DNA from 4 places in the Faecalibacterium sp. IP-3-29 genome. Region 1 is predicted to be linked to each of the others. Evidence: predicted binding sites of a transcription regulator. Region 1 holds the regulator's gene; each other region holds the start of a gene.

Region 1 (7,974 bases):
ATTGATCGGCGGCAGTGCTTACGGCGGCCAGAGCGACTGCTACATCATCCATCCCGATGGCGATGTGATGCTCTCGGAGGAGCCCAAGAGCGAGATCGAGGACTGGATGGACAACCTGTTCGACTACCTGCAGAAGTATGCGCAGGTGGATGCGGGCACACTGACCCGGGCCCGGCAGGACGTGGCAGAGGGCCGCAGCGGCAGCCTTTCCTGCTGGCTTGAGGGCAAGAGCTATTATCTGGTCTACCAGCCTGTGGGCTTTCAGGATCTGTCCATTGTGGGCATCGTCGGCCGTGACGTGGTGGACAGTGGAATGCGGAAGATCCAGAACGCCACCATCCTGCTGCTGGCTGGGCTGTTCTTCTGCGCAGGCATCGTGCTGGTGCACGGTGTCCGCATCGATGCCCGCCTGCGCGTGGAGGAAAAGGAGCGCGCCCTCCGGCAGGAAGAGGAGGCCCGCCAGCAGATGGAGGACCTGGCCAACACCGACGGCCTGACCGGACTGTATAATGAACGCTATTTTGACGCATTGCTGAAAGAAAACGAGCTGAACAGGACACCGTTTGTCCTGTTCTACCTCGACCTTGACCGTTTCAAGCCTGTGAACGACCGTTACGGCCACGATGTGGGCGACCAGCTGCTCAAGGAGGTGGCCAGCCGCCTGCGGGGCTGCGTGCGGGAGAGCGATGCGGTGTTCCGCATCGGCGGGGATGAGTTCGCTCTCATCGTCAACGGAGCCGTAACGGAGGGGTTCTGCAAGAGCCGGGTGGAAAAGATCAAGGCAGCCATCCGGGAGCCTTACCGCCTGAAGGATGCAGAGGTGCAGGTTAGCACCAGCTGCGGCTGTGCGGTCTACCCCTGCGACAGCGACGATGTGCGTGCCATCCGCATCCTGGCCGACCACCGGATGTATGAGGATAAGCAGCGCTCCGGCAGGAGCTGCGAGTGACGAGAACGATAAAAGATTTCTCCCAGTTTCTTGTGCTTTCTCCCAAAATGAGCGTATAATTGGGAGAAGGAAGAACGGGCTGGGAGAAGGAATGGGTGAATCATGCGTACATTTGATTATAAAAAGATTGCAGAATACTCCTGGGATAATGAGGTCTTGTCTTATGTTGCGAAGATCCATGAATGCAAGGGGCGGCAGGAACTATATCTGAAACAAAGGCCCGCTGAATTGGAGCGGCTGGTGGAGATCGCAAAGATCCAAAGTACAGAGTCCTCCAATCGGATCGAAGGGATCATCACGACCAATGCGCGCCTGAAACAGCTGGTTGAAGATAAAACGACTCCACGTAACCGGGACGAAATGGAGATATTGGGATATCGGAATGTTTTAAATCTCATCCACGAGAACTATGCCTATATTCCGGTAGAGCCGGGGTACATCCTGCAACTGCACCGTGATCTGCTGAAATATACGAATTTGACCTATCGAGGACATTTTAAGACTACACCCAATGAGATCGATATGACCCTTCCCAGCGGGGAACGCCATGTGCTGTTCCGCCCGCTGGAACCATACGAGACACCGGGTGCTGTGGAGGCACTTTGCTGCACTTATCAGGATGTGCTGCATAGAGAACTCGTTGATCCCCTGCTTTTGATCCCCTGTTTTATCTTGGATTTTCTCTGTATCCATCCTTTCAATGATGGTAACGGCAGAATGAGCCGGCTGCTGACCCTTTTGATGCTGTATCAGAATGGATATGTTGTGGGGCAGTACATCAGCATTGAAAAAGCAATTGCAGAGACTAAGGATGAGTACTATGCAGCACTGGCGCAGGCTGATCAGCACTGGCATGAGGAGGAAAATGACCCGACACCGTTCATCAAATATATGCTGGCGGTGATCTGCTCCTGTTATCAGGATTTTGAGCAGCGGGTCGATCTGGTTGGCGGGGGACAGAAGCGCGTGACGGCGTACGAACGAGTGCGCAGTTATGCGATGGAAAGGCTGGGAGCCTTTACAAAACAGGAGGCCGCAGAGGCCTGCCCGGGCTTTGGTACAAGCTCGATTGAAAGCGCGCTGAAAAAACTGACAGAGGAGGGCGTTCTGGAGAGGATCGGCGCGGGTAGAAAGACGCAGTATGTGCGCAGGTAAGGCTCCGGCCGGAGCTGAATGAATAATTCCCTTCCTGTTTCCACAGAATAACCATACTTCACAGAAATCTGGAAGCAAAACCGGAACATGGAAAGGAAGGGAACCTTATGAAAGCAACCGGCATCGTGCGCCGCATCGATGAGCTGGGGCGGGTGGTCATCCCCAAGGAGATCCGCCGCACCCAGCGCATCCGCAGGGGAGACCCGCTGGAGATCTTCACAACAGGGGACGGCGAGGTCATCTTCAAAAAGTATTCGCCCATGGGGGAACTGAGCGGGGTAACGGCCCAGTATGTGGATGTGCTGAGCAAGTGCTTTGCCCTGACGGCCTTTGTCTCAGACCGGGACCGCATTCTGGCGGCATCCGGTGCGGGCAGGCGGGATCTGGCAGACCGCAGCGTGAGCCAGCCGCTGGAAAAGCTGATGGACAGCCGCAAGCCCTACCAGAGCGATGGCAGCCCCGAAAAGGCATTGCTGCCCTGTGAGGGCTCACCCCGGGCGCTGCTGTGCGCTGTGCCCATCATTGCGGCGGGGGATGTCACCGGCAGTGTGGGCCTGCTTACGGAGGACCGCACTGCCCAGCCCGATGCCGCCCAGCTCAAGGCGGTGAACGTGGCGGCGGCATTTCTGGCAAAGCAGATGGAGGAATGATCTATTATATAGGAGAGCCGCCGCAGGGCGGCTCTTTTTTTGTGCGGCCTTTATGACAGAATTATGAATCTTTCAAAACTTTTCTGAGAAGCTATTGACAGCGCCGCAAAATTGGATATAATGGTCTTAGCACTCAGGAAGAAGGAGTGCTAAAGAACAAAAAGCGAACGAAGGAGGCAGGCGCTATGACGATGGATGCACGCAAACAGCGTGTCTTGCAGGCGATCGTTGCGCTGTATGGCCTCGAGGGCGAGCCCGTGGGCAGCAGTGTGCTGGCAAACTACTTTGATATGGCAGTTTCCAGTGCCACGCTGCGCAACGAGATGGCCGCGCTGACCAAGCTGGGTCTGCTGGAGCAGCCCCACACCAGCGCAGGCCGTGTCCCCAGTGCCAAGGGCTACCGTTATTATCTGGATCATCTTCTCACCGATGACCAGCCGCTGGACCGTGTGACCCGCGCCCGTGTGGACGCGGTGTTCGCAAGCCTTGACCATGAGCCGGAAAAGCTGGCACAGGGTGCCGCCAAGGCGCTGGCCGCCATCAGCGGCTGCACAGCCGCCGTCAGCACCCCCTGTGCTGAGGATCTCTGCATCGCCCACTACGAGGTGGTGCAGGTGGGCCGCAGCGCCGCAGCGGTGCTGGCTGTGACCACTGCCGGTTATGTCCGCACCCGTGTGGCGCGGGTCCGCACCGGTCTTTCCCGGGAAAATGCAGCGGCGCTTGCCGCCCTGCTCAACCGGAACCTGACCTTTGTGGCTCCTGTTGATCTGTCGCCCCGGCTCCTTGCAGAGCTGTGCAGTCAGATCAGCCCGGAGCTGGTGCCGGTGATCAGCGCCGCCGCCGCCATCCTGCAGGATTCCACCCAGCCCCATGTGTATCTGGGTGGTGAGCAGTACCTGCTGGACTGGCCCCAGCTGGACGGCAAGGTGGGCAGCATCCTGAGCCTGCTGAACGACGAAGAGCAGGCCGCCGCCCTCATTGCACCCCCGGCAGAGCAGAGCGAAAGCATCCTGCTGGGCGAGGATCTGGAACCTCAGATTCCTGGCCTGTGCATCGTGAGTGACCGGTATCTGGTGGGCGGAGGCCTCTGGGGCTCCGTGGCCCTCATCGGCCCCACCCGGATGCCCTTCCAGAAGCTGATGCCGCTGCTCCACACCTTTGCCGACCAGCTTGGCGAAGGAATGAGCGGCAAACGAAAAGATACCCCGCAGGCAGCCGCACCCCGGCGGACTGTGATCTATAAGGAGGACCTGGAATGAGCGAAGAAACAAAAAAGACCCCGCAGGCAGAAGAACCTGCCGTGGAGCCCAACACCGCCGAGCAGGCCGCCCCGGAAACTGCACCTGAGCAGGCAGCGGCTCCCGAGACGAACGCTGAAGCGGCAGACCCCAAGAAAAAGGATGGCTTCTTCAACAAGAAGGCCCGGGAGCTGGAGGCCGTGAAGGCAAAGCTGGACGCGGCTGAGAAGAATGCCAATCAGGCCAAGGATCAGCTGCTGCGGATGGCCGCCGAGTATGAGAACTACCGCAAGCGCTCCACCCGTGAGGCTGACCAGAAGTTCAACGACGGCGTGTCCTTTGCCGTGAACCAGATCATCCCCATTCTGGATACGCTGGAGATGGCGGCCAACGCCCCCACCACCGACGAGAACTACAAGAAGGGCGTGACCATGACACTGGACAAAGCCGCCAAGGCGCTGAGTGTCCTCCATGTGGAGGAGATCGAGGCGCTGGGCAAGCCCTTTGACCCCAACTTTATGAATGCCGTGCAGCAGATCCCCGCCCCCGATGGGCAGGAGAGCGGCACCGTGATCACGGTCTACCAGAAGGGCTACAAGCTGGGCGATAAGATCGTCCGCCATGCCACCGTTGTTGTGGCAGAGTGATTTTGCAAGACCCCGCAAGGGTTTTCAAATATAACATCCGCTTGGTAACATTTGAGCATCATATAAACAAAAAACGTTCTGAATTTGAGAGGAGCTTTCATTATGAGTAAGATCATTGGTATCGACCTTGGTACTACCAACAGCTGCGTGGCTGTTATGGAGGGCGGCGAGCCCGTTGTTATCGCAAACTCTGAGGGTGCACGCACCACCCCGTCTGTTGTCGGCTTCACCAAGACCGGCGACCGTCTGGTGGGTCAGGTCGCAAAGCGCCAGGCCATCACCAACCCTGAGAACACGGTGGCTTCCATCAAGCGTTATATGGGCACCGACCACAAGGTGACCCTGAACGGCAAGGAGTACACTCCCCAGCAGGTCAGCGCTATGATCCTGCAGAAGCTGAAGGCAGATGCTGAGGCTTATCTGGGCGAGACTGTCACCGATGCAGTCATCACCGTTCCTGCATACTTCAACGACAGCCAGCGTCAGGCAACCAAGGACGCAGGCACCATTGCCGGCCTGAACGTCAAGCGTATCATCAACGAGCCCACTGCCGCATCTCTGGCATACGGCATCGATAAGGAAGAGGACCAGAAGATCATGGTCTACGACCTGGGCGGCGGCACCTTCGATGTCTCCATCATCGAGATGGGCGACGGCGTGACCGAGGTTCTGGCCACCAACGGTGATACCCACCTGGGCGGCGATGACTTCGACCAGCGCATCATCGACTGGATGGCAGATGCGTTCCAGAACGAGAACGGCATCGACCTGCGCAAGGATAAGATGGCCGCACAGCGCCTGAAGGAAGCTGCTGAGAAGGCAAAGATCGAGCTGTCCAGCGCAATGAGCAGCCAGATCAACCTGCCCTTCATCACTGCTGACGCTACCGGCCCCAAGCATCTGGATATGACCCTGACCCGCGCAAAGTTCAATGAGCTGACCGCTGATCTGGTCGACCGCACCATGACCCCTGTCCGCAAGGCTCTGCAGGATGCAGGCCTGCGTCCCTCTGACCTGAAGAAGGTCCTGATGGTCGGTGGTTCCACCCGTATCCCCGCTGTCTACGATGCAGTCAAGAAGGAACTGAACTGTGAGCCCTTCAAGGGCATCAACCCCGATGAGTGCGTGGCTGTGGGCGCTGCCATCCAGGGCGGCGTTCTGCAGGGCGATGTCAAGGGCCTGCTGCTGCTGGATGTCACCCCGCTGAGCCTGGGCATTGAGACCCTGGGCGGCGTGTGCACCAAGATCATCGACCGCAACACCACCATCCCCACCCACAAGAGCCAGGTGTTCTCCACTGCTGCTGATAACCAGCCCTCTGTTGAGATCAACGTTCTGCAGGGCGAGCGTGAGTTTGCCCGTGACAACAAGAGCCTGGGTGTGTTCCACCTGGATGGCATTGCTCCGGCTCCCCGTGGTGTGCCTCAGATCGAAGTCACCTTCGATATCGATGCAAACGGCATCGTGAAGGTCAGCGCGAAGGATCTGGGCACCGGCAAGGAGCAGAACATCACCATCACCGCTTCCACCAATATGTCCAAGGAAGATATCGACAAGGCTGTGAAGGAAGCTGAGCAGTTTGCTGCCGATGATAAGAAGAAGCGTGAAGAGGTCGATATCCGCAACGGCGCTGATCAGATGGTGTTCCAGACTGAGAAGATGCTGAAGGAGAACGGCGACAAGATGCCCGCTGACGTGAAGAGCGAAGCTGAGGCAAAGCTGGCCGACCTCAAGACCGCTGTTCAGTCCGGTTCCATCGATGAGATCAAGGCAAAGCAGGATGAGCTGAGCCATGTCTTTGAGAAGATGTATCAGGCTGCCGCTGCTGCCCAGCAGGCTGCAGGCGCACAGCCCGGCCCCGATGCTGGCGCAAACAACCAGCAGAAGCCCAACGATGACGGCGTTGTGGACGCTGACTTCAAGGAAGTCTAAGTTCTGACACAAACGGCAGATGCCCGGCCAAACCGGCGGGCAGGCGTGCCGGATAAAAGCAAAAGCCGCTCCGGTTTTGCCGGGGCGGCCTTTGCTGGTTTTATAGAGGTATGGTTATGGCACAGGAAAAGCGCGATTACTACGAAGTGCTGGGAGTACCCAAAACGGCCACCGATGCGGAGATCAAAAAGGCTTACCGCAAGCTGGCCATGAAGTACCACCCGGACTACAACCCCGGCGATAAGGATGCCGAGGAAAAGTTCAAGGAAGTCAATGAAGCCAACGAGGTGCTTTCGGACCCGAAGAAGCGCCAGCTGTACGATCAGTACGGCTTTGCCGGTGTGGACCCCAGCTATGCAGCCCAGAACGGCGGCGGCGCGGGCGGCTTCAGCGGCTTTGGCGGCGATGGAGTCGATCTGGGCGATATCTTCGGTGATATCTTTGGCGGCGGTTTCGGCGGCTTTGGCGGCTCTGCCCGTCAGGCAAACCCCAACGCCCCCCGCAAGGGTCAGGATATCCGTGTGCGGATCACCCTGAGCTTTGATGAGGCCGTGCATGGCTGCAAGAAGAACATCACCATCACCCGCCAGCAGGAGTGCACGGAGTGCCATGGCAGCGGCTGCGCCGCCGGCAGCAGCCCCGAGACCTGCCCGGACTGCGGCGGCCGCGGCTATGTCATCCGGCAGCAGCGCACTCCCTTTGGCGTGATGCAGACCCAGCAGCCCTGCTCCCGCTGCGGCGGCAAGGGCAAGCTGGTCAAGAACCCCTGCAAGGTCTGCCACGGCAGCGGAAAAACTGCAGCCAGGAAAACGCTGGAGGTGTCCATCCCCATGGGCATCGACGATGATCAGAGCTTTGCACTGCGCGGCATGGGCGATGCCGGTGCCAACGGCGGCCCTGCCGGTGATGTGATCGTGATGGTCACGGTCCGGCCCAGCGAGGTGTTCCAGCGCGACGGCTATGATGTCTGGGTCACGGTGCCCATTACCTACAGCCAGGCGGTTCTGGGCGACAGCATCACCGTGCCCTCCATTGACGGCAAGGTGGAGTACACCGTGCCCGAAGGCACCCAGAGCGGCACCACCTTCCGCCTGCGCGGCAAGGGCATCCAGTATCTGAACGGCCGCGGCCGGGGCGATATGTACGTCAAGTGCGAGGTAGAGATCCCCAAGAAGCTGAACAAGGCCCAGCGCGATGCCCTGAAGAAGTTTGAGGGCACCCTGAAAGAGGAGAACTACGAAAAGCGCAAGGGCTTCTTCAAGAAGCTGAAGGATATGTTTGCATAAGATTGGCGGCCTCGCCCTCTCAGTCTCGCTGACGCTCGCCAGCTCCCCCAAAGGGGGAGCCAAGAGCACTTGCCTCTCCCTTCGGGAGAGGTGGATTTGCGAAGCAAAGACGGAGAG
Region 2 (7,974 bases), 1.3 Mb from region 1:
CAGCCAAAGGCCTCCTGATTGAAGAAGTTGCCCCAGCGGCCGCAGCCCTGCCCGATGAGGAAGCCCATGGCCGCCAGATCAAACATGGGCAGCACGGGAACTTTCCGCCACTTACAGGCCAAACCTCCGAACAAAAAGGCTCCGATGATGCCGCCGTAAATGGCAAGACCGCCATCCCGGATGGCAAGCACATCTTTCAGGCTGTGGTACTGATAGGGCGAAAGGGCCACATAGTAGAGCCGGGCACACAGGATACCCATGACCACACCGATGAGGATGACATCCACCATGGCATCGGCATCCACACCAAACTCCACACTGTGCCGGAAGGCGAACACCAGCGCCAGGCACATGCCCACGGCAATGCAGACACCGTACCAGTAAATGTTCATGCCTCCGATGGAAAAGGCCACGCGGTCAAGCTCAAAGCTCAGCCCCAGCCCCGGAAACTGCACCAGATTCGTCATTCTTCCATCTCCTCTTCATCGTCCAGCTCTTCCCCGGCCGTGCCATCGGGCTGGATGTACATCACAGCCATCCGCTCTTCGCTCAGGATCTTCTGCAGCGCCGCGTCGGCATCCTCTGCCGTCAGAGCCGCCAGCGTGGCGATCTGCTGGGCCACGGTCTGGCCGCTGAGGGCAAAATCTGCCATCTGGCTGGCCGAGTCCTCCACGTTCTCCAGATTTTCGATCAGCTGGCCGTATTTTTCATTCTTGCACAGGGTAAAGATCTCCCGGTCCACACCCTCAGCACGGATGCGCCGGATCTCCTCCAACAGCAGCTGCTTCACAGTGTCGGGCACATCGCTCTCGCCGGTGAACAGGATGCAGCAGCAACCGTCCACCCGGAGCACCTCCCCGCCAAAGCCGGGGTTGGTCAGGCCCTCATCATAGAGCTTCCGGTAGAGCCTCGACATGCCGCCAGAGATGCAGCAGAGGATGAGATCATACAGGATCTCGCTGCGCAGGTCGTCATGCTGCAGCGGCTGCTCCTTGAAGCCGATGCCGAAGCAGGGCTTGGACACCGGCATTGTAATGGTCTTTTCAGTGGCGGCCAGCGTCATGGGTTCCTCTGTCCAGAGCCGCTGCACCCGCTCCACCGGGCGCGCTTCCATCAGGCCGTGGCGCGCACAGGCCGCCAGGATCTGTTCCATGCTGGTGCTGCCTGCGGCGGCCAGCACCATGTTGTTGGGGGCATAGAACGCCTTGCAGCAGTCGTACAGCATCTCCGGCGTGATCTCTGCAATGCTTTCCACCGTGCCCGCAATGTCGCTGCGGATGGGGTGGCTGTGATACAGGCACTCGCACAGGCCGGTGATGAGCCGCCAGTCGGCGCTGTCATCATACATTTTGATCTCCTGCCCGATGATGCCCTGCTCCTTGGCGATGGTCTGCTCAGTAAAGTAGGGACGGCCCACCATGCCCAGCAGCACATCCAGGCTTTCGTCCAGCTGCTCGGTGGCGGTAAACAGGTAACAGGTGCGGTCAAAGCTGGTAAAGGCATTGGCGTTGGCACCGGTCTTGGCGAACTTTGCAAAGGCATCGCCGTCCTCATCCTCAAACATCTTGTGTTCCAGAAAATGCGCCACCCCGGCGGGCAGGTGCACTTCCCTGCCGTCCACCCGGAAATCCCGGTCGATGGAGCCAAAGCGGGTGGCATAGATGACATGAGTGCCGGAATAGCCCGGCATGGGCCGCACCAGCACCGTCAGGCCCGAGGGCAGCACCTTCCACTCATCGGCGGCAGCCTCGGTCAGGGCACGGTTCGTGTTCTGTTCAGGCATGGGCGCTCTCCTCCTCTCGGGTCAGAAGATAGCTGACCGAAAGGGTCAGCTGCCGCAGGACGGTGCGGACATTCTCCTCGGTCACAGCCTGCAGGGCCGCGCGGGCATCGTCCGGGGTCTGCACCGGGCCGCCCCGCAGCACCTCCATGTAATACCAGGTCTCAATGCCGCCCAGCGTATCCTCAATGCCCGCCATCCCGCTCAGCAGGGAGCGGCGGCAGTCCTCAAGCTCCTCAGCCGTGATGGGGCCGCTGCGCAGGTCATCCAGCTCCTTCAGGATCGCTTTTTCGGCCCGGGCCGCGTCGGCGTGCTCCACGCCGCTGTTCACAGCCATGCTCCCGGTAAAGCTCTGGAAGCTGGACGAGCAGTAATAGCACAGATGATCCCGTTCCCGCACGTTCAGGAACAGGCGGCTGGTCACACTGCCGCCATACAGCGCCATGGCAAGCCGCACCGCCGCCATCTGGTCGGGGCGCATGGGCACGCCCAGCGTGAACAGCATGCAGAGCTTGGCCTGCACCGTGTCAAAGCATTCCACCCTGCGCACGGCATCCTGCCGGGGCATGGCAAGGTTCTCGCACAATGGCAGCGGGGCCCGCCCGATGTGGGAAAGCTCTTCCAGGAGGGCCTGCTTCACCTGCTCGGTCTCCGCTTCCCCGCAGCCCAGCACCAGCAGCTCGATGCTGGCGGTGCGGAGCATCTCACGATAAGCCTCTGTCAGCGTTTCCGGGGTCAGGCCGTCCACCTCGTCCAGATAACCCTCCTGCCGGATGCCGGCGGGGCTGCTCCCAAAGAACTCCCGGTTGGCCTGCCGCTGGCAGTAGATGCGCTTTTCGTTGATCTCATCCTCCAGCGCCTTTTTCAGCATCTGCTTTTCGATGGTGACCGCCTCCGGGTCAAACACACCGCCCACAAAATAGGGATGGAACGCCGTGCCCAGCGCCAGCGCGGCATACTCCCGGGTCAGGGCCTCGCCCTCCAGTGCAAAGCGGTCCTTGATGCCGGTCACACTGACGCAGAGGTTGTGGTTTGCACCCAGCGGGCGGGCATCCACGGTCAGGTCCGCGCCGTACAGCCGGGCAAGCTTTTTGGTCATCTGGGTCATATCCGGGCAATCCGCATAGCCCCGCTCCATCAACAGAGGCAGCAGAGCGTGAGCGGTTGCCGTCTCCCGCCGTGCCGGAAACGCAAAGTGGATGCTGATCCGGCAGCGGTTGAATTTCTGCGCCGGGTCCCAGGAAAGATGGACCCCGGGCGCGATCTCGGTTCGTCTCAACAGTCGTTCTCCTTTTTTGTTACAGCTTTGTGCGCTCCAGCGCAAGGAACTCCTCCAGCGAGAGTCCGGACGCGCGGATGGCGAGGGCATTTTCCACCCCCACATAGCGCCAGTGCCAGGGCTCGTATATCATGCCGGTGGCGGCCTGCCGCTCCTCCGGCCAGCGGAGGACAAAACCATACTCCGCAGCGTAGGCGGTCAGCCACTCGTAGGCGCGGGTATCGGCAAAGCGGGTGGTCTTTTCGGTGCAGTCCGGGCTGAGGATGTCCGCCGCATAGCCGGTGGCCTGCTCGCTGGCATTGGCCGGAGGGCAGACGCTGGCGGCATAGGCCGCTGCCTCCCCTTCGGAAAGCCCCTTTTCCAGATACACCTGCTTCCCAGCATCAAAGGCCGCTTCCCGTGCGGAAACATCCTGATAGCCCGTCACCAGTTCCAGCGTGACACCGTCTGCCGCCGCAGCTGCCGCCATGGCGCGGTACTGCTCTGCGGCTTCCGCTTCCAGCTGCTGGCCCGTGGCATCATCCGCCACCGCAAGGGCCGGGGCAGGCTCTGCGTCCAGCGGCAGATTGCCGTTCACCAGCACCAGCCGGGCATCGGCAAGGTTCAGCTGGTATTCGGTGCCATCGTAGTTTCTGGCCACAAAGGCCTCCGGCCCCGCGATCAGGGCGTGGGCCTTGGGCAGCAGCCATAAAATGCCGCTGGTCATCAGGGCAACAGCCGCGCCGCAGGCCGCCAGAAACACGGCCCAGTTCCGTGCCAGACGCAGGCAGCGCCGGATCCTCCACTCCCGCCGGGTCATCCTCCGCCGGGGCGCTTGCTTGTTTTGGTTCATCGATATCGGTTCCCTTCTCACATCATTTCGCAATGCACAGCCGCACAATTACATTATTTTATTATACACTTCTTTCGCCGGGGTGTAAACGGAAAGGGATGTTAAAAAATTGTGTCTTTCAAAAAAGGGAGTTCCGTTACGGACGAACGTCCGAACAGAACTCCCTTTGGGGGTTATAAAAATCCCGCGTTAAAGCGCTTTCCTCCATTCAGAATTTTCCCGTCAATGGAGAGGGTGACCGGCTACCGTGGCAGAGGACTCGTTCAGGACAGCTTGATCTTCAGATCTGCCAGCAGATTCACGGCCTCCGGCAGCGAAAATTTTGCATCTTTCAGGCGGCTGCCCAGAATATCCACCTTATAGCCTGTGGCATCCCGGAAGTCGGCTTTCCGCAGATCACACTGGTAAAATTCCGTTTCGTGCAGCTCTGTGCCCATGAAATTCACCATCTGCATCTCGCACTTGGCAAACATGGAACCCACGATCTCAGTTTTCTTCTTTGATAAATCAGAAGTTATTGATTTTCTGAATCCAATCCAAGCTCTTTCAGTTCTTTTTCGTTTTTGATGTCTTCATCAGTTTTCTTTCCGGTGATAGCACTGTATGCTTCTTTAATACCATTTTTCACTGCCCACTTGATAACAAAATACAGCGCAATTAAAATAACGATTGCGGTTCCACCGCTGATTCCTAGTTCATTCCACATAATAATATCAATGCCTCCGATTTCATAAATTCCGAGTTGTCGTTCTCAGTATACCATGATTTCTCTCTGCGGAAAAGATACCAGGAAACAAAAATGGCCCCGGAGAGCTTGTTGCAGCTCTCCGGGGCCACTTTATGTGCGTGTGTGACTTGGCACACACGACCGGCATTTTACTCGATTTCAATCAGATTCGGGTTCTCAGGCAAAGCCTTCGTCTGCTGAGGAGCAGGCAGCTCGATGTGCAGGACACCATCCTCGAACTTTGCGTGGATGTCCTCCTTCTTCACATCGCCCACGTAGAAACTGCGTGCGCAGGTGCCGGAGAAGGATTCGCGCCGCAGATAGCGGCCATTCTGATCCTTTTCGTCATTGCTGTGGCTGCGCACTGCCTGAATGGTCAGGTAGCCGTCGTTCAGATCCATCTGAACGTCTTCCTTCTTGCAGCCCGGCAGGTCAACAGCTACTTCGTAGCCGTTGTCCGTCTGTTTGACATCGGTCTTCATCATGTTTGCACCGCGCTTACCAAAGGTATCACGAGCCTCACGGTTCATCATACGTTCCAGTGCAGCGTCATTCCAGAACGGATCGAAGAAATCATCGAACAGGTTTTCATGGAAAACAGTCGGCATAAGCATAAATCATTCCTCCAATCCCGGCGTTCGGGTCGGGGCAAAAAATCTGAAGCGTCCACTCGGAAAGGCTTTCCGGGGAGCCTTGCGGCTCTCCTTTTGCCCTTCCTCCTGAGCACGCCACTGTTATAGCACCATTTTTTAGCAGTGTCAATAGCAGAGTGCTAATATTCACGAAAAAATAATACTTTTGCAACAATTTCTTGGTTCTGGCTCTCCCCGTTTTCCCCTTTGGGGCGGGCTGTCACGCCTTTTTTCGTTGCCGCCTGGTTTGGCACTTTTCAACGGTCCCATTCCGTGTTACAATAAGAAAAAACGAAACCGGGTGATTTTTTTGGAATTTTATGGTACCATCGGCCCCGCCTGTGCCCAGTTGGAGACCTTGCAGCGCATGGTGGAAGCTGGCATGACGGGCATCCGCATGAACCTTTCCCACGGGCCCCTTTCGGCCCACAAAGACTGGCTGGATATCATCCACGCCGTGGGCATCCCCCAGCTGCTCATCGACCTGCAGGGGCCGGAGCTGCGCATTGGCACGCTGCCCCAGCCCCTTGTGCTGGAACCAGGCCAGAGCCTCCGGCTGGGGCAAGGGGGTGTCCCCTGCCCGGCGGCGCTGGTGCATGCAGCCCGGCCGGGCCAGAACCTCCTGCTGGACGACGGCAGGCTCCTTGTGCAGGTGGCCGAAGCCGATGGCGCTGCCCTGCAGTGTACTGTGGTACGGGGCGGCACCCTGCAAAGCCGCAAAAGCCTTGCGGCACCGGGGCTGACGGTGGCCTCCCCCACGTTGACGGAGGAGGACCTGCAAAACCTGCAGCTGGCGGGAGCCTGCGGCGTTACCGGGGTGATGCTGCCCTTCGTGCGGGGGGCTGAGGACATCCGCACCCTGCGCCGGGCGCTGGAACAGGCCGGGGCCGGGCAGATCCGCATTTTTGCCAAGATCGAGAGCCTTGCGGGGGTACAGGCCCTGCCGGAGTTCCTACCCCTTGTGGATGAAGTGGTCATTGCCCGCGGGGACCTTGGCAACGCCATGCCCCTGTGGGAGCTGCCCCGGTGCCAGAAACAGCTTTCGGCGGTCTGCCGGTCTGCCGGGGTGCCCTTTATGGTGGTGACCCAGATGCTGGACAGTATGTGCAGCCGGGCGGTCCCCACCCGCGCCGAGGTCAGCGACATCTACAACGCCGTAGCAGACGGCGCTTCCAGCGTGATGCTCACCGGGGAGACCGCCGCCGGGCAGTACCCGGTGGAGGCCATGGAGTATCTTGTGCGCACTGCCCGCACCGCCTTGGAATAACCCAAAGTCAAAGACACTCGGTCGATCTGTGTTGCCGCATTCAGTCCAGAATTTTTCCGTCAATGGAAATGGTGACCACCTGCCACGGAATGAACTTTCCGCTGGCTTGAAGTGCCTTTTTCGCTGCCATCTCCAAGCCGCCGCAGCAGGGCACCTCCATGCGGAGGATGGTCACGCTCTGGATGTCGTTGCTGCGCAGGATCTCGGTGAGCTTTTCGCTGTAATCCACAGCATCCAGCTTCGGGCAGCCGATGAGAGTCACTTTGCCGCGCATAAACTCCTGATGGAAATTGGCGTAGGCGTATGCCGTGCAGTCCGCTGCAATCAGGAGTTTTGCGCCCTCAAAGTAGGGCGCATGGACAGGTGCCAGCTTGATCTGCACCGGCCAGTTGCGCAGGCGGGAAACCGGCTGCACGGGGGCAGCAGCTGCGCTTTCGGCAGCCTCCGACTGTTCCAGCATCCGCATCCGGGAGCCGGGGCAACCGCCCTCGTGCAGGTGCTTCATCTTCTCCTGCAATTCCTTTTTCTTTTTGTTCTCCTGCACCGCCGCCTCGTCGTAGGCAGGGGCTTCCCGCTCTTCAAAGGTGATGGCACCGGTGGGGCAGCCCGGCAGGCAGTCGCCAAAGCCATCGCAGAAATTTTCCCGCACCAGCTTTGCCTTGCCGTTGATGATGTCGATGGCTCCCTCGTGGCAAGCGGTTGCGCACAAGCCGCAGCCGTTGCATTTATCTTCGTCAATATGGATAATCTTCCGAATCATATCTATACTCTCCTGTTGTGGGTGTTTTTTGCATTTGCATCCTTATTATAGTATACTAAAGGCAACTTGTATGTTTGAATTCAAACAAGGAGAGACTTTATGCAAAAATATCTGCCTGTTCTGCGGAACTGCCCCTTCTTTACCGGGCTTACCGATGATGAGATCCTGTCTATCCTGCACTGTGTCAGTGCAGCGAAAATCACCCGGCCCCGGGGCTCCTACATTTTCCGCGCCGGAGATTCCACAGAGGTCATGGGGCTTATGTTGTCCGGCTCCACCCTTGTGATCCAGGAGGACCTTTGGGGACACCGCAACATCCTGTCCAAGTGCAATACCGGAGACTTTTTCGGCGAACCTTACGCCGCCACCCCCGGTGCCATCCTGAACATCAGCGTGGTGGCAGAGGAGGATTGCGAAATTCTGCTGCTGAACGTCAAGCGGCTGCTCACCTCCTGCCCCACCGCCTGCGACCATCACCAGAAACTCATCCGCAATCTGGTCAGCGTTCTGGCAAACAAAATACTGCTTTTTAACGATAAGATCACCCATGTCAGCAAGCGCACTACTCGGGAAAAACTGCTGTCCTACCTGTCTGCCGAATCCATCCGGCAGTCCTCCCTTTCCTTTGACATTCCCTTTGACCGTCAGCAGTTGGCGGATTTTCTCTGCGTGGAGCGTGCCGCCATGTCGGTGGAGC
Region 3 (7,974 bases), 1.4 Mb from region 1:
GTTTGACTCCAGCAGCAGCTTACGGACTTAACCCCCCAGTCGCCTGCGGCGACAGCCCCCACTAGTAGGGGGGCCCTTGGCATGGCGTAAAGCTTGCCCTCTTTGCCAAGGCCGCCCCTATTAGGGGCGGTGGCATCCCGTAGGGATGACGGTGGGGTTTGACTCCAGCAGTCGCTCCCGGCTCAACCCCCCAGTCGCCTGCGGCGACAGCCCCCACTAGTAGGGGGGCCCTTGGCATGGCGTAAAGCCTATCCTCTTTGCCAAGGCCGCCCCTATTAGGGGCGGTGGCATCCCGTAGGGATGTCGGTGGGGTTTGACTCCAGCAGCAGCTTACGGACTTAACCCCCCAGTCGCCTGCGGCGACAGCCCCCACTAGTAGGGGGGCCCTTGGCATGGCGTAAAGCCTATCCTCTTTGCCAAGGCCGCCCCTATTAGGGGCGGTGGCATTGCGAAGCAATGACGGTGGGGTTGATCATCCCCCTTGCATCCTCCGGCGTTTTCGTTTATCATAGAGAAAGCGAAACGCCCCAAGGAGGAAACCATGCGCTATTTGTTTTTACTGAATCCCGCTGCGGGCAAGCAGGACTGCACTGTCCAGCTCATCCCGCAGATCAGAGCCGCTGCCGCCCGGGCCGGGTGGAGCGAGGCGGATTATACCATCCACACCACCGAATATGCGGGCCACGCCCGGGAGCTGGCCCGTGCCGCAGCCCAGGAGGCCGCGCGGGCAGGGGACAGCCTGCGCATCTGGACAGCGGGCGGCGACGGAACCTTCATGGAAGCCATGACCGGCGTGCAGGGCTTTGCCAACGCCGCTGTGGGCTGCCTGCCCTACGGCAGCGGCAACGACTTCCTGCGCACCTACGGCACCCGGGCAGAGTTCACCGACCTCGATGCCCAGCTGGCGGGCGGGGAAGTGACCATCGACTTGCTGGAGACCAATCTGGGCCTGTCTGCCACCATCTGCGCGGCGGGTCTGGACGCGCAGGTGGCCTACGGCATCCCCAAGTTCCGGCGCATCCCCCTGTGCGGCGGCGAGGTGTCCTACCTGCTCTCCATTGTGGAGCAGCTCTGCGGCCACATCGGCCGCAGGGTCACCTTTACCATCGATGACGAGGAACTGACCGTGGACTGCCTGATGTGCGCCATCTGCAATGGCCGGGCCTATGGCGGCGGCTTCCTTGCCGCCCCCGAGGCCGACCCCGCCGACGGCTGGCTGGACGTGATGATCGTCCGCAGGGTGGGGCGGCTGACCATTGCCAAGCTGCTGGGGATGTACAAGAGCGGTCGGCACTTTGTGAACGGCCAGCTCACCGAGGAGGCAAAGCCCTACTTCCTCTACCGCCGTGCCCGGCGGGTGGCGCTGCGCCCCGCCGATGGCCGCGGCCCTATCGTTGCCACCGCCGACGGCGAGTGCGCCCCCTGTGATGCGGTGGAGGCTGTTCTGCGCCCCCTGAGCGGCCGCATCCTCCTGCCCGCCCCGGCGTATGAGCGGTTTGTGGCGAAACACGCCGTGGTATAAAATTTACAGAAATACGCTTGATTTATGAAGAATTCTATGATAAGATGAACCCGTAAGAAGATGTTTGGAAAAAGCAGGAGGGATGGGGCTATGAACTGGTCGGATGCAGAGAAAAAAGAAAAGCGGCATCAGGAAGACCTTGACCGTCTGCGCAGCTTTCGCCCTATGGATGATACCTTTATGCGAGGGCTCTTTAAGGAAAATCTTCCGCTGGCAGAGTTGGTGCTTCGGATCATTACCGGAAAGCCTGATCTGATCCTGACAAAATGCGAGACACAGGCTGATATGAAGCGAGTGACCGGTGCGCGTTCAATCTGTCTGGATGCCTATGCAACCGACAGTGCGGGCAAGAAGTATGACATTGAGGTCCAGCGCGCGGACAATGGCGCAGACCCGCACCGGGCAAGATATCATTCCAGTGTGATGGACGTGGAAAATCTGGACGAAAAGCAGGATTATAAAGAACTGCCGGATACCTATGTTATTTTCATCACGGAAAATGATTACTACAAGGCTGGCGAGCCGGTCTATACGATCCAGAACATGAATCTGACGCTGAACCGCCCGTTCAATGATGGTGCCCATATCCTGTATGTGAATGGGGAATACCGGGATGATTCAGAGATCGGCAGGCTGATGCACGATTTCAATTGCACCAGCGCGGATGAAATGAATTTTGAACTGCTGGCAGAGAGAACACGCTATCTGAAAGAAAACCCGAAAGGAGTGAGCGAAATGTGTAAAGTGATGGAAGACCTGAGAGTGGAAAGCTATACGGAAGGCCGGGAAGAACAGGCCAGAATGATGGCACAGAAATTGTACCGAAAGGGATACTCCATTGAGGAGATCGCTGATATGGTGGAGTACAGCACCGAGAAGGTGGAGGAATGGCTCACGCCGAAAGCAGGTTGAAACAGGAGAAAAAGCGCCCGGGTATCGCAACGAAAAAATACGATATCCGGGCGCTTTTGCGTTGTCATAAATTCTTAACAAACAAATTTTGAGAAAACCCTTGATTTTTACCCCTGAGATGAGTACAATACACTTAGCACTCAGAGAAAAGGAGTGCTAAACAACCGGAAGCCCGGCAGAAACGGGCCGAAGGTGCCAAAAAAGTTTTCATTATATTTTATTATAGGAGGGCAAGAACTATGAAGATCATTCCTCTTGCAGACCGTGTTGTTATCAAGGCCGTTGAAGTCGAGGAGACCACCAAGGGCGGCCTCATCCTGACCGGCAGCGCCAAGGAGAAGCCCCAGGTGGCTGAGGTCGTGGCTGTTGGCCCCGGCGGCATCGTGGACGGCAACGAAGTCAAGATGACCGTGAAGGTTGGCGATAAGGTCCTGACCAGCAAGTACTCCGGTACTGAGGTCAAGGTGGACGGCGAGGAGTGCACCATCGTGCGTCAGGGCGATATTCTGGCCATCGTGGAGTAAGTTTCCCCTCTGAAATTGAAATTTGAGCTTTGAAGGAGCGATTTGATTATGGCAAAACAGATCAAGCAGGGCGAGGATGCCCGCAAGGCACTGTGTGCCGGTATTGATACCCTGGCAAATACCGTGAAGATCACCCTGGGCCCCAAGGGCCGCAACGTGGTGCTGGGCAAGAAGTTCGGCGCACCCGTCATCACCAACGACGGCGTGACCATTGCCAAGGAGATCGAGCTGAAGGACGAGTTCGAGAACATGGGCGCACAGCTGGTGCGTGAGGTCGCAACCAAGACCAACGATGCCGCAGGCGACGGCACCACCACCGCAACCGTTCTGGCACAGGCCATGGTCACCGAGGGCATGAAGAACGTTACCGCCGGTGCCAACCCCATGGATATCCGCCGCGGCATGAGCAAGGCTGTTGCCAAGGCTGTTGAGACCATCAAGGCCCACAGCCAGAAGGTCAAGGACAGCAACGATATCGCCCGCGTCGGCACCATTTCTGCCGGTGACCCCGAGATCGGCCGCCTGATCGCCGAGGCTATGGAGAAGGTCACCTCCGACGGTGTCATCACCATCGAGGAGAACAAGACCACCGCCGAGACCTACAACGAGATCGTGGAAGGCATGCAGTTTGACCGCGGCTACCTGACCCCCTATATGGTCACCGATACCGACAAGATGGAGGCTGTTCTGGACAACGCCGCCATCCTGATCACCGATAAGAAGATCAGCGTCATCCAGGATCTGGTCCCCCTGCTGGAGCAGGTCATGCAGAACGGCATGAAGCTGCTGATCGTGGCTGAGGACATCGAGGGCGAGGCTCTGTCCACCCTGATCGTCAACCGCCTGCGCGGCACCCTGAACGTCTGCGCTGTCAAGGCTCCCGGCTTTGGCGACCGCCGCAAGGAGATGCTGCAGGATATCGCTACCCTGACCGGCGGTACCGTTGTGTCCGCTGATCTGGGCTATGAGCTGAAGGACGCTACCGTCCAGATGCTGGGCCATGCCCGTCAGGTCAAGGTGACCAAGGAGAACACCACCATCGTGGGCGGCGCAGGCGATAAGGATGCCATTGCAGCCCGCATTGCACAGATCCGCAACCAGATCGAGGCTTCCACCAGCGATTTCGACCGTGAGAAGCTGCAGGAGCGCCTGGCAAAGCTGGCCGGCGGCGTTGCAGTCATCAAGGTCGGTGCTGCTACCGAGGTCGAGATGAAGGATAAGAAGCTGCGCATCGAGGACGCTCTGAACGCAACCAAGGCTGCTGTTCAGGAAGGCGTTGTCGCTGGCGGCGGCACCGCTCCCATCAACGCCATCCCCGCTGTGCGCGCCCTGTGCGACACGCTGGAAGGCGACGAGCGCACCGGTGCCAAGATCGTCCTGAAGGCTCTGGAGGCACCTCTGCGCCAGATCGCCAAGAACGCCGGTCTGGAAGGCAGCGTCATCATCGACAAGATCGTTTCTGCCAACAAGCCCAACTACGGCTTCGACGCTCAGAACGAGGTCTTTGTTGAGGATATGATCGCCGCCGGCATCGTTGACCCCACCAAGGTCACCCGTTCCGCTCTGGAGAACGCAGCATCCGTTGCTGAGATGGTGCTGACCACCGAGAGCCTGGTCGCTGACCTGCCCGAACCCCCTGCTGCTCCCGCAGCCGGTGGTGACATGGGCGGCATGGGCGGCATGTACTAATAACTGCCTGAAAACCGCATGAATCCTTGATTTTTGGAGCACGCAAAAGCGGATTTACGCCAAACTTACGCCACTTACGCCAAAAATCAAAGCGCGCTATAGGGTAACAAAATCGGCACTCGCTGAAAAGCGGGTGCCGATTTTTTGTGTCTAGGGGATTTGAAGACTCATGAAACCCACTGATGGATTCTGCGAGCGGCAGACTGTCAGCGGCTTTATTGTTGACGAAGAACAAAGGTAGGGATACAATAAGCCAAAATCCTAAAATGCCAAACAACCCAAGTGTCTGAAGGAAAAAGAGAATGCCATTGTGGATGCGTTGGAGCATTTTAAGATGGTATAAAAAGAAATCCCACGATTTACAAGTACTTGCCTGCCTGCAAATCGTGGGATTTTGTTTTAATGTGAATTGTTCGACCCAAGTTTTCTTTGTTGGCTCAAAAGAACTAGATGTTAAAAAGGAAGTTCATCGTCATTAATTTGTACGCTAATTGTTGAGAGGCGACCGTAAATATTATCAAACAATACCTTTTGCTTGCTGGGGGAAAGACTTGTTACCATTTTATAGAAATCTATTACAGATTGGACATCTATATCTCTTTGGGCGTTGTAATTATAATCGCACGAGATAAAGCAGTCAATCAACTTCGTATTATTTTGAACATAATACTCTAAAGAAGAAGATTTAATGAACTCCTCCAATCTTGATAATGTAACCGATATATTATTGATTGGAGAATATTTATTTAGATAGTGATTGATGTGGCTCGACAATATATCTGCAAAATGACGATATATTTCTTTTTGACGGTTTGAGAAGTTTATTTGACTCATTACACCGGCCGATATATCATTCGTGATATCATGAAAAGATACATATCGTTGGTGAGGGTCTACTTTTACCATCTTTTCAATGATATGATGAAACTGAAAATCCCGAGTATCTTCCTTGAGAAGATGTTCAAACAATATTCCTACGAAATAAATTTCTGTCTGCTCATTATAGTCTCCACTCAATTTTACTTCATCTGGCATTTCCGTAGCAGGCCAATTGAGTACGATGCTGTTTTCATCCTTGCTTGTACTCTCTAAATGCTTTCCAAATCCGAAATCAATAATCTTAGCGTTTTCATTTTTGTCGATAAGAATATTTGCTGGTCGGATATCTCTGTGCAATATATTATGTTGTTCGAGATATTCAAAAGCTGATATTACTTCTCGAAATATGTCATTCCAATCTTTTCCCCATGGAGTAGGTTCAAACTTGTCAATGGTGGTACCATCAACATATTCCATTTGAAGATAGCCTGTCTTTACTTCAGGGAAGAGATAATAGTTGTATATCCGTACAATGTTAGGATGCGAGATGTTGAAGAGAATGACAATCTCATCGACAAATCTATTGTAGTATTCATCAACGTGTCGGTAATCTTTTGGAACATATTTTTTGATTGCAAATTGGATACCTGTTGTTTCATCGAGAAACAAATGTGTATCACCCGTGCCTCCAGCTCCTAATGGCTTTATATATGTAAGGTTCTTCTTGGTATTAAAAGTAATAATATCGCCATTATTCATATCGACAAACCTCCTCTATTGTTGAGTATTATAACACATAATATGAAAGAATTCCACGAAAGAATTCATAAGTATACAATTTTACTGTTAAAAAACATAATAGATATGATGCAAAGAACATACAACAACAGCCGCCCAGCGACCTTGCGGTCTCGCTGGGCGGCTTATTTTTTGCGTTTCCAGAGCAAATATTCTTCGTAGCGGTGCATCTCGTTCTGTTCTTCTTCGGTCAGGCGCTGGCGCTGTTTGCGGGCTTCGTCCGATGGGTCGATGTCGGTCAAGCCCAGCAGGTAGTCGGCGGAGGTGCCGTAGAGCTTGCAGATGGCAAGCAGCACATCGCTGGGCGGCGAATTGCGCCCCTGCTCCCAAGCGCTGACAGCCCAAACGGTAAGCCCTAGCTTATCCGCAAGGCTCTTTTGGGTGTCATGGTAGTTCTTTCGGATCTCTGCCAGTCGCTCTCCAAGCATTATCAATACCACCTTTCCTGTTACTAGTATAGGGAATTCTACTAGTTTTTGACGAAAGACGCACTTAAAATGCTGGACACGATGCAAACAAGTAGTTATAATGCTAGTATAAGGCGGAACTAGTACAAAAATACTACTTCCGCCGCAACGCTAAGGCAAAGCGAGGGAATCCCCGTTGGAACAACTGATCGATTTTCACGCACCGGAAGTGCAGGCGGTGCTGGAGACACTACTAAAAGATAAATCCACCGGTAAAAACATCATCTGGGCCACCGACCCGCCGGAAGAACTGCAAACGGTGATGTACGAGCCGGTGACGGATAGATCGCAGATCACCACCCAGCAGCTCGGGCTGACCCACTACGAGGTGGTGCTGCCCCGGATGATGAAGCAGACCGATACCCAGCAGCAGCGCACCCGCAAAAAAGGCGAGGTGTTCAGCCCCGCATGGGTCTGCAACAAGATGAACAACGCACTGGACGCCGACTGGTTCCGTGGGCTGGGGGCAGGAGAGACCGCCGGGCAGTTTACGGTGGAGCTGCCCCAAGGCTGGCAGACGGTGGAAACGCCGGTGCAGTTCCCGGTTTGCGGGGGCAGGACCCCGGCATGGGTGCGGTATGTGCAGAGCCGCCGCTTGGAGGTGACCTGCGGCGAAGCCCCCTTTCTGGCGTTCCGGTACGATGCCGCCACAGGCGAGATGATCCCGGTAGCCCGGCGCATTGGCATTCTGGACCGCAAGCTGCGTGTGGTAAGCGAGAACGCCGCCACAGAGGACGAATGGCGCAAATATGCCACCCATGCGGTGCAGTCTACCTACGGCTATGAGTATCAGGGAGATAATCTTTTGCTGGCACGGGTCAACCTTCTGCTGACCTATGCAGAGCACTTGCAAGCCCGGTGGCAGCGCAAACCCACAAAAGAAGAGTTACAGCCTATCGCCACCATCATCACCTGGAACCTGTGGCAAATGGACGGCCTGCACCTCTCTGTGCCCGGCGGCAAGCCTCAGCCGGAGGCAGAACAGCTCGACCTCTTTTCCATGTTCGGGGCGGCAGAGCCGCAGCCGCCCACGGTATCCTGTAAAGTGAAAAACTGGCGCAAGGGCAGCCATGGAACCGCCCAGAACTTTGAAACCATTCAGGAAGGGAGTACCAGCATGAAGTTTGATTATGTCATCGGAAACCCGCCGTATCAGGATGAAACTCTTGGCGATAACAAAGGCTTTGCACCGCCGGTATATAACAAATTTCTGGATGCGTCTTATGAGATTGCAGAAAAAGTA
Region 4 (7,974 bases), 940 kb from region 1:
GTGGGAATGTGGGCAAGAAAATGTTTGCTGCGTCTGGGCTCCATGGGGCAGAATCCTCCTAAAATAAAAAAGCCGTGTTCCACTTTATTATAGCGGAGCACGGCCCTTTTGTTAAGGGGGTAATTTATTTGTGGGAAAGGGAATTACTTCATCAGGCTGCAAACGGCCTCGGCGTAAGCGGCGGGATCATCCACGGGCAGGCCCTCGATCAGCTGTGCCTGTGCATAGAGCAGGCTGCTGTATTTCTTGACCTTGTCGGTATCACCGGCCTCCTGTGCGGCCTTCAGCACGGCGAACACGGGGTGGTTGATGTTCAGCTCCAGCACCTTGTCGCTCTTCACGCCCTCGCTGCCGGGCTGCTTGGAGAGCACCTTCTCCATCTCGATGGACAGGGGGCCGTCGGCGCTCAGGCAGACAGGGTGATCCTTCAGGCGGGTGGAGACCTTGACCTCCTTGACCTTGCCGTCCAGAGCGTCCTTCATGGCATCAAACAGAGGCTTGTTCTCGGCGGTGGCATCCTCAGCGGCCTTTTTCTCGTCCTCGGTCTCAAGGCCCAGATCGCCGCTGTTGACGTTCTTGAACTCCACGGTGCCGTCCTTGCCCTCGGCATCCTTGCGGGGGTAGCTGCGCATGATCTGCAGGCAGAACTCATCCACATCCTCGGTCAGCAGCAGGACATCATAGCCCTTGTCCAGAACCAGCTCGGCGGCGGGGAGCTTTGCCAGACGGTCAGTGGAATCACCGGCGGCAAAGTAGATGAACTTCTGCTCGGCAGGCATCTTGTCCACATACTCCTGCAGGGTGACCATCTTCTGCTCCTTGGCAGACCAGAACAGCAGCAGGTCACGCAGCAGCTCGGCGTGCATCCCGTAATCAGAGTAAGCGCCGAACTTGATCTGGCGGCCGAACTCCTTCCAGAATGCCTCGTACTTTTCGCGGTCGTTGACCAGCATGGAGTGCAGCTCGTTCTTGATCTTCTTTTCCAGTGCGTTGTGGATCAGCTTGAGCTGGTTGTCCTTCTGCAGCATCTCACGGCTGATGTTCAGGCTCAGATCCTGGCTGTCCACAATGCCCTTGACGAAGCTGAAGTAATCGGGCAGCAGGTCTGCGCACTTTTCCATAATGAGCACGCCGGATGCGTACAGAGCCAGACCCTTCTCATACTCCTTGGTGTAGAAATCATAGGGGCGATGGCTGGGCACGAACAGCAGGGCGTTGTAGTTGGCGGTGCCCTCGGTGCGGCTCACGATGACGCGGGCGGGGTCGGAGTAATCGTTGAACTTATCCTTGTAGAAGCTGGCGTATTCCTCATCGGTGACCTCGCTCTTCTGCTTCTTCCAGATGGGCACCATGCTGTTCAGGGTCTCAAGCTCGGTGTAGGTCTCCCACTCCGGCTTGTAGTCCTCGGGCTTGGGATCGGGTTCGGGCTTCTGGCGGCTCTTTTCCCGCTCCATCTGGATGGGATAGCGCACATAGTCGCTGTACTTTTTGACGATGGCCACGATGCCGTATTCGTCGAGGAAGTTCTCGTAATTGTCGGTATCGGTGCTGTCCTTGATGTGCAGGATGATGTCGGTACCGGCGGTTTCCTTCTCAGCGGGGGTCAGCTCGTAGCCGTCAGCACCGCTGGACTCCCACTGCCAGGCCTCGTCCGCACCGTATGCCTTGGAGATGACGGTGACCTTGTCGGCGACCATGAAGGCGGAGTAGAAGCCTACGCCGAACTGACCGATGATGTCGATGTTCTCGTCCTTGTTGTCCTTCTTAAAGTCCAGAGAGCCGGAATGGGCGATGGTGCCCAGGTTCTGCTCCAGCTCTTCTTTGGTCATGCCGATGCCGTTATCGGAGACAGTCAGCAGGCGATTGTCCTTATCGCGGGTGAGCAGGATGCGGAAATCGCCCTTGTTCATGCCCACGGAAGGATCGGTCAGGCTCTTATAATAAAGTTTGTCGATGGCATCCGAAGCGTTGGAGATCAACTCACGCAGGAAGATCTCCTTGTTGGTGTAGATGGAGTTGATCATCATGTCCATCAGTTTTTTGCTTTCAGCCTGAAATTCTTTCTTCGCCATAATACAAAACCTCTTTTGTACAGTATTCAGATCCGGCCCCTCGCAAAAGGAGCGGCAATGCAGAAGAAGCAGCTGATACTGCATCTTCTTAGCACTCATATCTTTCGAGTGCTAATATACACCGATGCGGGTCAAAAATCAAGGGGTTTCATAAAAAGTTCAGAAATGAACTGGAACAAAATGCCTTTTGTGCGTTGCTACAAAAAATTCATAAAGAAATAGTTGACCTTTCACAATTTTTAGCGTATACTGGTCAGCGGAAACAAACGAGGAAAGAGGAATATGTTATGGCAATGAAGCCGGAGATCTCCGTGAAGAACCTGCTGATGCAGGCATTCCTGACGGGCTGGGAACGCTCGGACAAGAGCATTTCGCAGGATGAATACTTACAGAGCGCCATTCAGGTCATTGAGGTGCTGCAGGTGGAACCTGAAAATGTCTACGCCGAGGAGGGCCTGGGCCTGACCGATGGCGATGAGGTGGATCATCTGGACGACCTGCTGCGGGCAGACGGCCAGTGGCTGTATTACGGTGTGGAGGAGGAAAACTTCTTCCTCATCCAGTGGTACCCGGACAAGGCTTCTGCCGAGGCCAAGCTGGCCGAGCTGGAGGCGCTGGGCGACGGCAAGCAGTATCTGGTGGACCTGAGCCTGACCCGCGAAAATCCTTCGGCCGCTGAGAACTTCGGCAGCTCCAACCCGGTTCAGCTGCGGAGCTGAGCCCGGCGTTTCTGACAAAAAGAAAGGGAATTTTCCATGCAGCTTTCACAAACGGAACGGGAGCGCCTGTCCGCTATTCTGGAACAGTACGACCATCACCCCAAGGTGCAGGAAATGCGTGAGTTTATCCAGCACGGTGATGTGACCACCTACCAGCACTGCAAGAATGTGGTCGTGGTCAGCTGCTGGATCAACCACCGCTTCCATTTGGGAGCCGATGAGACCACGCTGGCCGTGGGGGCCTTCCTCCACGATTTCTATCTCTATGACTGGCACAAGCAGGGCTCTTTCCACGGCCTGCGGCATCTGTTTGAGATGCACGGCTTTTCCCACCCGGGGTCTGCCTGTGTGAACGCACAGCGGGTGTTCGGCATTACCAAAAAGGAGCAGAACGTCATTGCAAGCCACATGTGGCCCCTGACTTTCCGCCATATCCCGACCTGCCGCGAGGCGGTCATCGTCTGTCTGGCGGATAAATACTGCGCCATTGTGGAGAGCATGTTCCGCCGCACAAGGGTGGGCGCTGACGAAGAAGAGTGGTAAAGAAGCCGCCGCACTGTTCACATGAAAGAAAGCAAAAGACCAGAGTTGTAACGCCTTTTGGCGAAACAACTCTGGTCTTTTTTGCTGGGGCTTGTGCAACAGCCTCTTTGAAAAAGTGATCTTATTCTGCTCTCAGAGCCTTGACAGGGTCAGAGCGGGAAGCGGTTTTGGCGGGGATGAAGCCGCCCAGAATGGTCAGCACAGTTGCCAGCGCAACCAGCACCACAGCGGCCTTCCAGGGCAGAACGGCCACTACGCTGGTGCCGACGGCGATCTTCTGGATGAGCATGTTGCCCGGAATGAGCAGCAGCCTGCTGAGGCCGATGCCCATGAGGCCCGAGCACAGGCCGATGATGAAGGTCTCGGCGTTGAACACCTCGGAGATGTTCCGCTTGGAAGCACCGATGGCACGCAGGATGCCGATCTCCTTGCGGCGCTCCAGCACGCTGATATAGGTGATGATGCCGATCATAATGGAGGAGACCACCAGCGAGATGGAGACAAAGGCCACCAGCATGTTGGAGATCATGTTGATGATCCTGGTCACGGAGGTCATCAGGGTGCCCACCACATCAGTGTACTGGATCACCTTGTCTTCCGCGCCCTGCTCACGCATGGCGGCATTGTAGCTGTCCAGCACGTTGAGGACCTCAGCCTTCTGCTCGAAGTCCAGCGGATAGATGCTGATCTGGCTGGGGTCGTCTTCGCCGGCATAGCCAAGGGACTGCAGGTTGCTTTCATAGGTGGCGCTGGTGGACATCATGTTCGACTTCATCAGCTCCGCCAGATCGTCCTCGGTCATGTTGAACCGGATGGCATTCCGGAACGCATCTGCGTCGATCTTCAGCGCGCTTTCCATCTGGCTGCCCAGAGAGGAGAAGCGCTCGGTCATCTGGCTCTGCAGATTCGTGCTGATCTGGCCCATGGCCTGCTCCATGGCAGCGCCCAGCTGGGTCTGCAATTCGGCGGCGATCTGTTCCGAGAAGTTTGCCATCACGCTGCCCATGACCTGCTGCATGGCGGCAGTAAACTGCTCCTGCAGGGCAGCGGTATCGATGAGGGTGCCCATGGAATCCTTCATCAGCTGCTGGAACTGGTCACTGGCAAGATACTGGTCAAAACCGATCTTGTCCAGCCCCAGAATGCCGTTGCCGATGATGTAATCCTTGTAGCCGGTCATCACCTTCTGGGCCAGCTGCTGCATTTTGTCGGCGGGGATGGAAATGTCCATGTTGGCGAACACGTCCGTCAGGGCGCTCATGTCGATGCCGGGCGTTTCGGTCAGATCAAATTGGAAGCTGTCCGGGTCAATGAGGGAGGAAAAATCTACGGAACCATCACTCAGGTCGAACGCGCCGCTCAGGTCAAGATCCAGCTTGCTGGGGTCGAACTGGAAGGCACTCTCGAGCTGGTCGGTGTCAATGGAGAAGAGGGAAGCCATGTCCACGGCAGCGGTCTGCCCGGTGCCGAAGGGCTCACCGTTCAGCACATTGGTCTGCGGGTCGGCAATCTGATCCTGTACCAGCCTGCTCTGGGCGGCGGTGTCCATGACGTGCCGGGTCAGGGAGGCGGGATAGGCGATGCCGGAAGAAAGCATGGCGGCGGAGGCGTTCTCCCTGGGCTGCACCACGCCCACGATGGTCATGGTCTCGCTGTTGGCCACAAGCTCCTGCAGGAAGGCCTTGTCGTCCGATTTGTCCACCCAGGTGCTGTGGGCATCGTCGTACTGGTAGCGGTCGGCCGCGTTGACCAGCTTGAAGGTGCGGCCCAGAAAATCGCTGTACCGGTAGGTCTTGAAATCTTCGGGCACATCCACATTCTGGTTCTGGGCGAACTGCTGGATCATCTTGTCCAGCTCGGCGTTGTCCCGCAGGCCCAGCGCGTAAAGGGCATAATCGGTGATGGAACCATCCGCACCCAGCACGGCAACGCACTCGTTGTAGTTTTCGGGCCAGCGGCCTGCCTTGACCTCGTACTGGGAATGATACAGGGCATCGCTGGCGGGCAGCTGGTAGAACACGCTGGTGTTCATCATGCTGGCCATCATGTTGTTGGTCGAGCTGGTGGAACTGATGCCCAGAGCGGAAAGGGAGGAATCCGGGTTCACCTGCCGGATGCTGCCGTCCGGGTCCTGGCGGTAGATCTGAGGCTGGACATTATAGGAATACTCCACCGAGGAAACGCTCTCCCCGATGCTGCAGGCATCGCTCTCAAGGTAGGTTTTCAGGCTCTTCAGGTCGTTGGAGGTGATGCCGGAAACCATCTGGGTCACGAGCTGGCGCACCGGCACCATCCCTTCGCCGAGGTCGGGGGCGGCGGTCTGGCCGGGCAGGTCGGCGGACAGCAGGCTGGTCAGATCCATGCCGCTGCGCAGGATCTGCACCGGGTACTCGGAAAGGGTGTCCCGCTCCATATCAGCGATATACTGGTTGACACCGGTGGACAGGGAAATGATCAGCGCAATGCCGATGATGCCGATAGAGCCTGCAAAGGCCGTGAGCAGGGTGCGGGTCTTTTTGGTCCAGAGGTTGTTGAAGCTCAGGGTCAGCGAGGTCCACCACGACATGGAGGAATGGCCCATGTTCTTGTGAACGGCAGGGGCAAGCTGAGCGGTGTCAGGTTTGTAGGGGGCGGTGTCGGAGCGGATGACACCATCCTTCAGGTTCACGATGCGGGTAGCGTACTGTTGGGCCAGCTCCGGGTTGTGGGTGACCATGACCACCAGCCGGTCCTTTGCCACCTCCTTGAGCAGCTCCATGACCTGGATGCTGGTCTCGCTGTCCAGCGCGCCGGTGGGTTCGTCCGCCAGCAGGATATCCGGGTTGTTGACCAGCGCACGGGCAATGGCAACGCGCTGCATCTGGCCGCCGGACATTTCGCTGGGGTGCTTGTGCAGCTGATTGCCCAGCCCCACCTTCTGCAGTGCCTCGGTGGCGCGGCGCTTGCGCTCTGCGCCCGAGATGCCGGAAATGGTCAGGGCCAGCTCCACGTTGGCCAGAACGGTCTGATGGGGGATCAGGTTGTAGCTCTGGAACACAAAGCCGATGGTGTGGTTGCGGTAGGAGTCCCAATCGCGGTCGGTGTACTTTTTGGTGGAGATCCCGTTGATGACAAGGTCACCGCTGTCGTACCGATCCAGGCCGCCGATGATGTTCAGCAGGGTGGTCTTACCGGAGCCGGAGGGGCCCAGGATGGCGACAAATTCGCTGTCGCGCAGGTTCAGGCTGACATCATTCAGTGCGGTCTGTACAAGGTCACCGGTTTTGTATTCCTTGCGGATCTTTTTCAGTTGTAGCATAGGCAGGCCTTTCTTATGCGTGCCCGGCGGCGTGTGGGAAATGCCGGACAAAAAACAAAATAACGTAGATATAGTATCAGATGAATGTGAACAAACCATTGCTTTTCGGGAAAGATGGTGTTATGCTGAAAAAGGTGAAAGAAACAAAAATCGACACTTTATGACGTAAATTACCAGAAATCAAGACGCAAAAAGCCGCAATTCCTGCACGGTTCGACGCATAGTGACGTTTTTTCGGGGATTGAATCTTTCCACAGGGCCTTATAAAATAGTATCATACAGTACGCACGGAAGAAAAGTGCGGCAATTTTAAGGCAAAGGGGAAGGTTGGATTGACGGAACGACTCGTTTCAAAGCTGCATGTCGCGCTTTTGAGCTACGACGAGCGGGAGATCCGCGTCCGGAAAAATTATCTGGAGGAGCAGAATCCTGCGATCTGCTGTGTCTGTTTCCACAGCGGCGAGGAGCTGCTGCGGGAGCTGCGCCAGCAGCGCAGTGTGGATATCGTGGTGCTTTCGAGCCAGCTGGAGGATATGGACGGGTATGAGTTCCTCAAGCGGCTCAACAGCCTGCATAACCGCCCGCTGCTGCTGTTGCAGGGGGATGACTGGTACAGCGATGCCACGGCATCGTTCCTGCGGCCGGACGGCAGGCAGTACCTGCCGGAGCGCAGCAGCCTGCTGGATCTGCTGCTGGATCTGCGCAGCTCCACGGACATCGGCGTCTTCTGGGTGCTGCCGTTCTGCAAGCAGCTTTATGCGGAGTGGGGCATCCAGCAGCCGGATGTAAACTGTGAATATCTGACCACTGCGCTGCAGGTCGTATGCGGCACGGAGCGGAAGCTGGCCGTGCGCAAGGAGATCCTGCAGACTGTGGCCGAGGAACACCACACCACAGTGGCCGCCGTGGACTGCGGGATGCGCCGCCTGATCGACGGGGTGGAAAAATACAACACCGAAGCCTGGCAGAAATTCAAGCAGGATTACGGCCTGATGGGGCATAGCGTTACCCTGGGCAAGCTGATCTATGCGGGCCGCCAGAAATTGATCGACAGCGGAACGCAGGGACAGAAGGCCGGACGATGAGAAAAAAGAGAGAGAACGGAATGGCAAAAGAGAGCGGGATGGGGGATTTCCCCCGCAAACAATTTGAGAGCGTGCTGCTGCACTCCCTGCGCATCATGGACCAGAACCGGGAATACCTGCAGATGCATCTGGCCCGGACCGGAGACGAAAGGACCCGGCAGGCGCTGGAGGATATGGGGCAGGAGAGCATCCGCCTGGAGCGCACCCTGCGGGAGATGATGGGCCTGCTGGAAGTGGAGATGAACGACAAGCCGTCC

What was found. Region 1 encodes HrcA, which represses chaperone genes, less so after heat shock. Its sites were predicted from a motif close to TGTTAGCACTCNNNNNNNNNGAGTGCTAACA; they were not measured.
Region 2: the regulator HrcA is predicted to act here: its motif matches at 5,366-5,396, upstream of MTP40_RS05780 (Hsp20/alpha crystallin family protein).
Region 3: the regulator HrcA is predicted to act here: its motif matches at 2,566-2,596, upstream of MTP40_RS06090 (co-chaperone GroES).
Region 4: the regulator HrcA is predicted to act here: its motif matches at 2,159-2,189, upstream of htpG (molecular chaperone HtpG).

The regions. Positions count from the first base shown of each region.
Region 1 covers NZ_CP094471.1:2,845,566-2,853,539, reverse strand. Annotated here, with positions in the region: gene MTP40_RS13710 (sensor domain-containing diguanylate cyclase) at 1-949, shown strand, start outside; gene MTP40_RS13705 (Fic family protein) at 1,052-2,104, shown strand; gene MTP40_RS13700 (stage V sporulation T C-terminal domain-containing protein) at 2,212-2,754, shown strand; gene hrcA (heat-inducible transcriptional repressor HrcA) at 2,940-4,013, shown strand; gene grpE (nucleotide exchange factor GrpE) at 4,010-4,639, shown strand; gene dnaK (molecular chaperone DnaK) at 4,742-6,571, shown strand; gene dnaJ (molecular chaperone DnaJ) at 6,688-7,857, shown strand.
Region 2 covers NZ_CP094471.1:1,192,343-1,200,316, reverse strand. Annotated here, with positions in the region: gene lgt (prolipoprotein diacylglyceryl transferase) at 1-467, opposite strand, end outside; gene yfmH (EF-P 5-aminopentanol modification-associated protein YfmH) at 464-1,783, opposite strand; gene MTP40_RS05800 (M16 family metallopeptidase) at 1,776-3,059, opposite strand; gene MTP40_RS05795 (M15 family metallopeptidase) at 3,079-3,891, opposite strand; gene MTP40_RS05790 (pentapeptide repeat-containing protein) at 4,155-4,364, opposite strand; gene MTP40_RS05785 (DUF6019 family protein) at 4,406-4,597, opposite strand; gene MTP40_RS05780 (Hsp20/alpha crystallin family protein) at 4,768-5,232, opposite strand; gene MTP40_RS05775 (pyruvate kinase) at 5,561-6,517, shown strand; gene MTP40_RS05770 (ATP-binding protein) at 6,558-7,277, opposite strand; gene MTP40_RS05765 (Crp/Fnr family transcriptional regulator) at 7,377-7,974, shown strand, end outside.
Region 3 covers NZ_CP094471.1:1,267,990-1,275,963, forward strand. Annotated here, with positions in the region: gene MTP40_RS06080 (diacylglycerol/lipid kinase family protein) at 542-1,522, shown strand; gene MTP40_RS06085 (PD-(D/E)XK nuclease family transposase) at 1,613-2,434, shown strand; gene MTP40_RS06090 (co-chaperone GroES) at 2,674-2,958, shown strand; gene groL (chaperonin GroEL) at 3,007-4,647, shown strand; gene MTP40_RS06100 (serine/threonine-protein kinase) at 5,101-6,225, opposite strand; gene MTP40_RS06105 (helix-turn-helix domain-containing protein) at 6,390-6,692, opposite strand; gene MTP40_RS06110 (Eco57I restriction-modification methylase domain-containing protein) at 6,868-7,974, shown strand, end outside.
Region 4 covers NZ_CP094471.1:1,904,786-1,912,759, reverse strand. Annotated here, with positions in the region: gene MTP40_RS09165 (5-bromo-4-chloroindolyl phosphate hydrolysis family protein) at 1-44, opposite strand, end outside; gene htpG (molecular chaperone HtpG) at 144-2,072, opposite strand; gene MTP40_RS09155 (hypothetical protein) at 2,360-2,791, shown strand; gene MTP40_RS09150 (HD domain-containing protein) at 2,828-3,334, shown strand; gene MTP40_RS09145 (ABC transporter ATP-binding protein/permease) at 3,456-6,632, opposite strand; gene MTP40_RS09140 (response regulator) at 6,965-7,717, shown strand; gene MTP40_RS09135 (sensor histidine kinase) at 7,738-7,974, shown strand, end outside.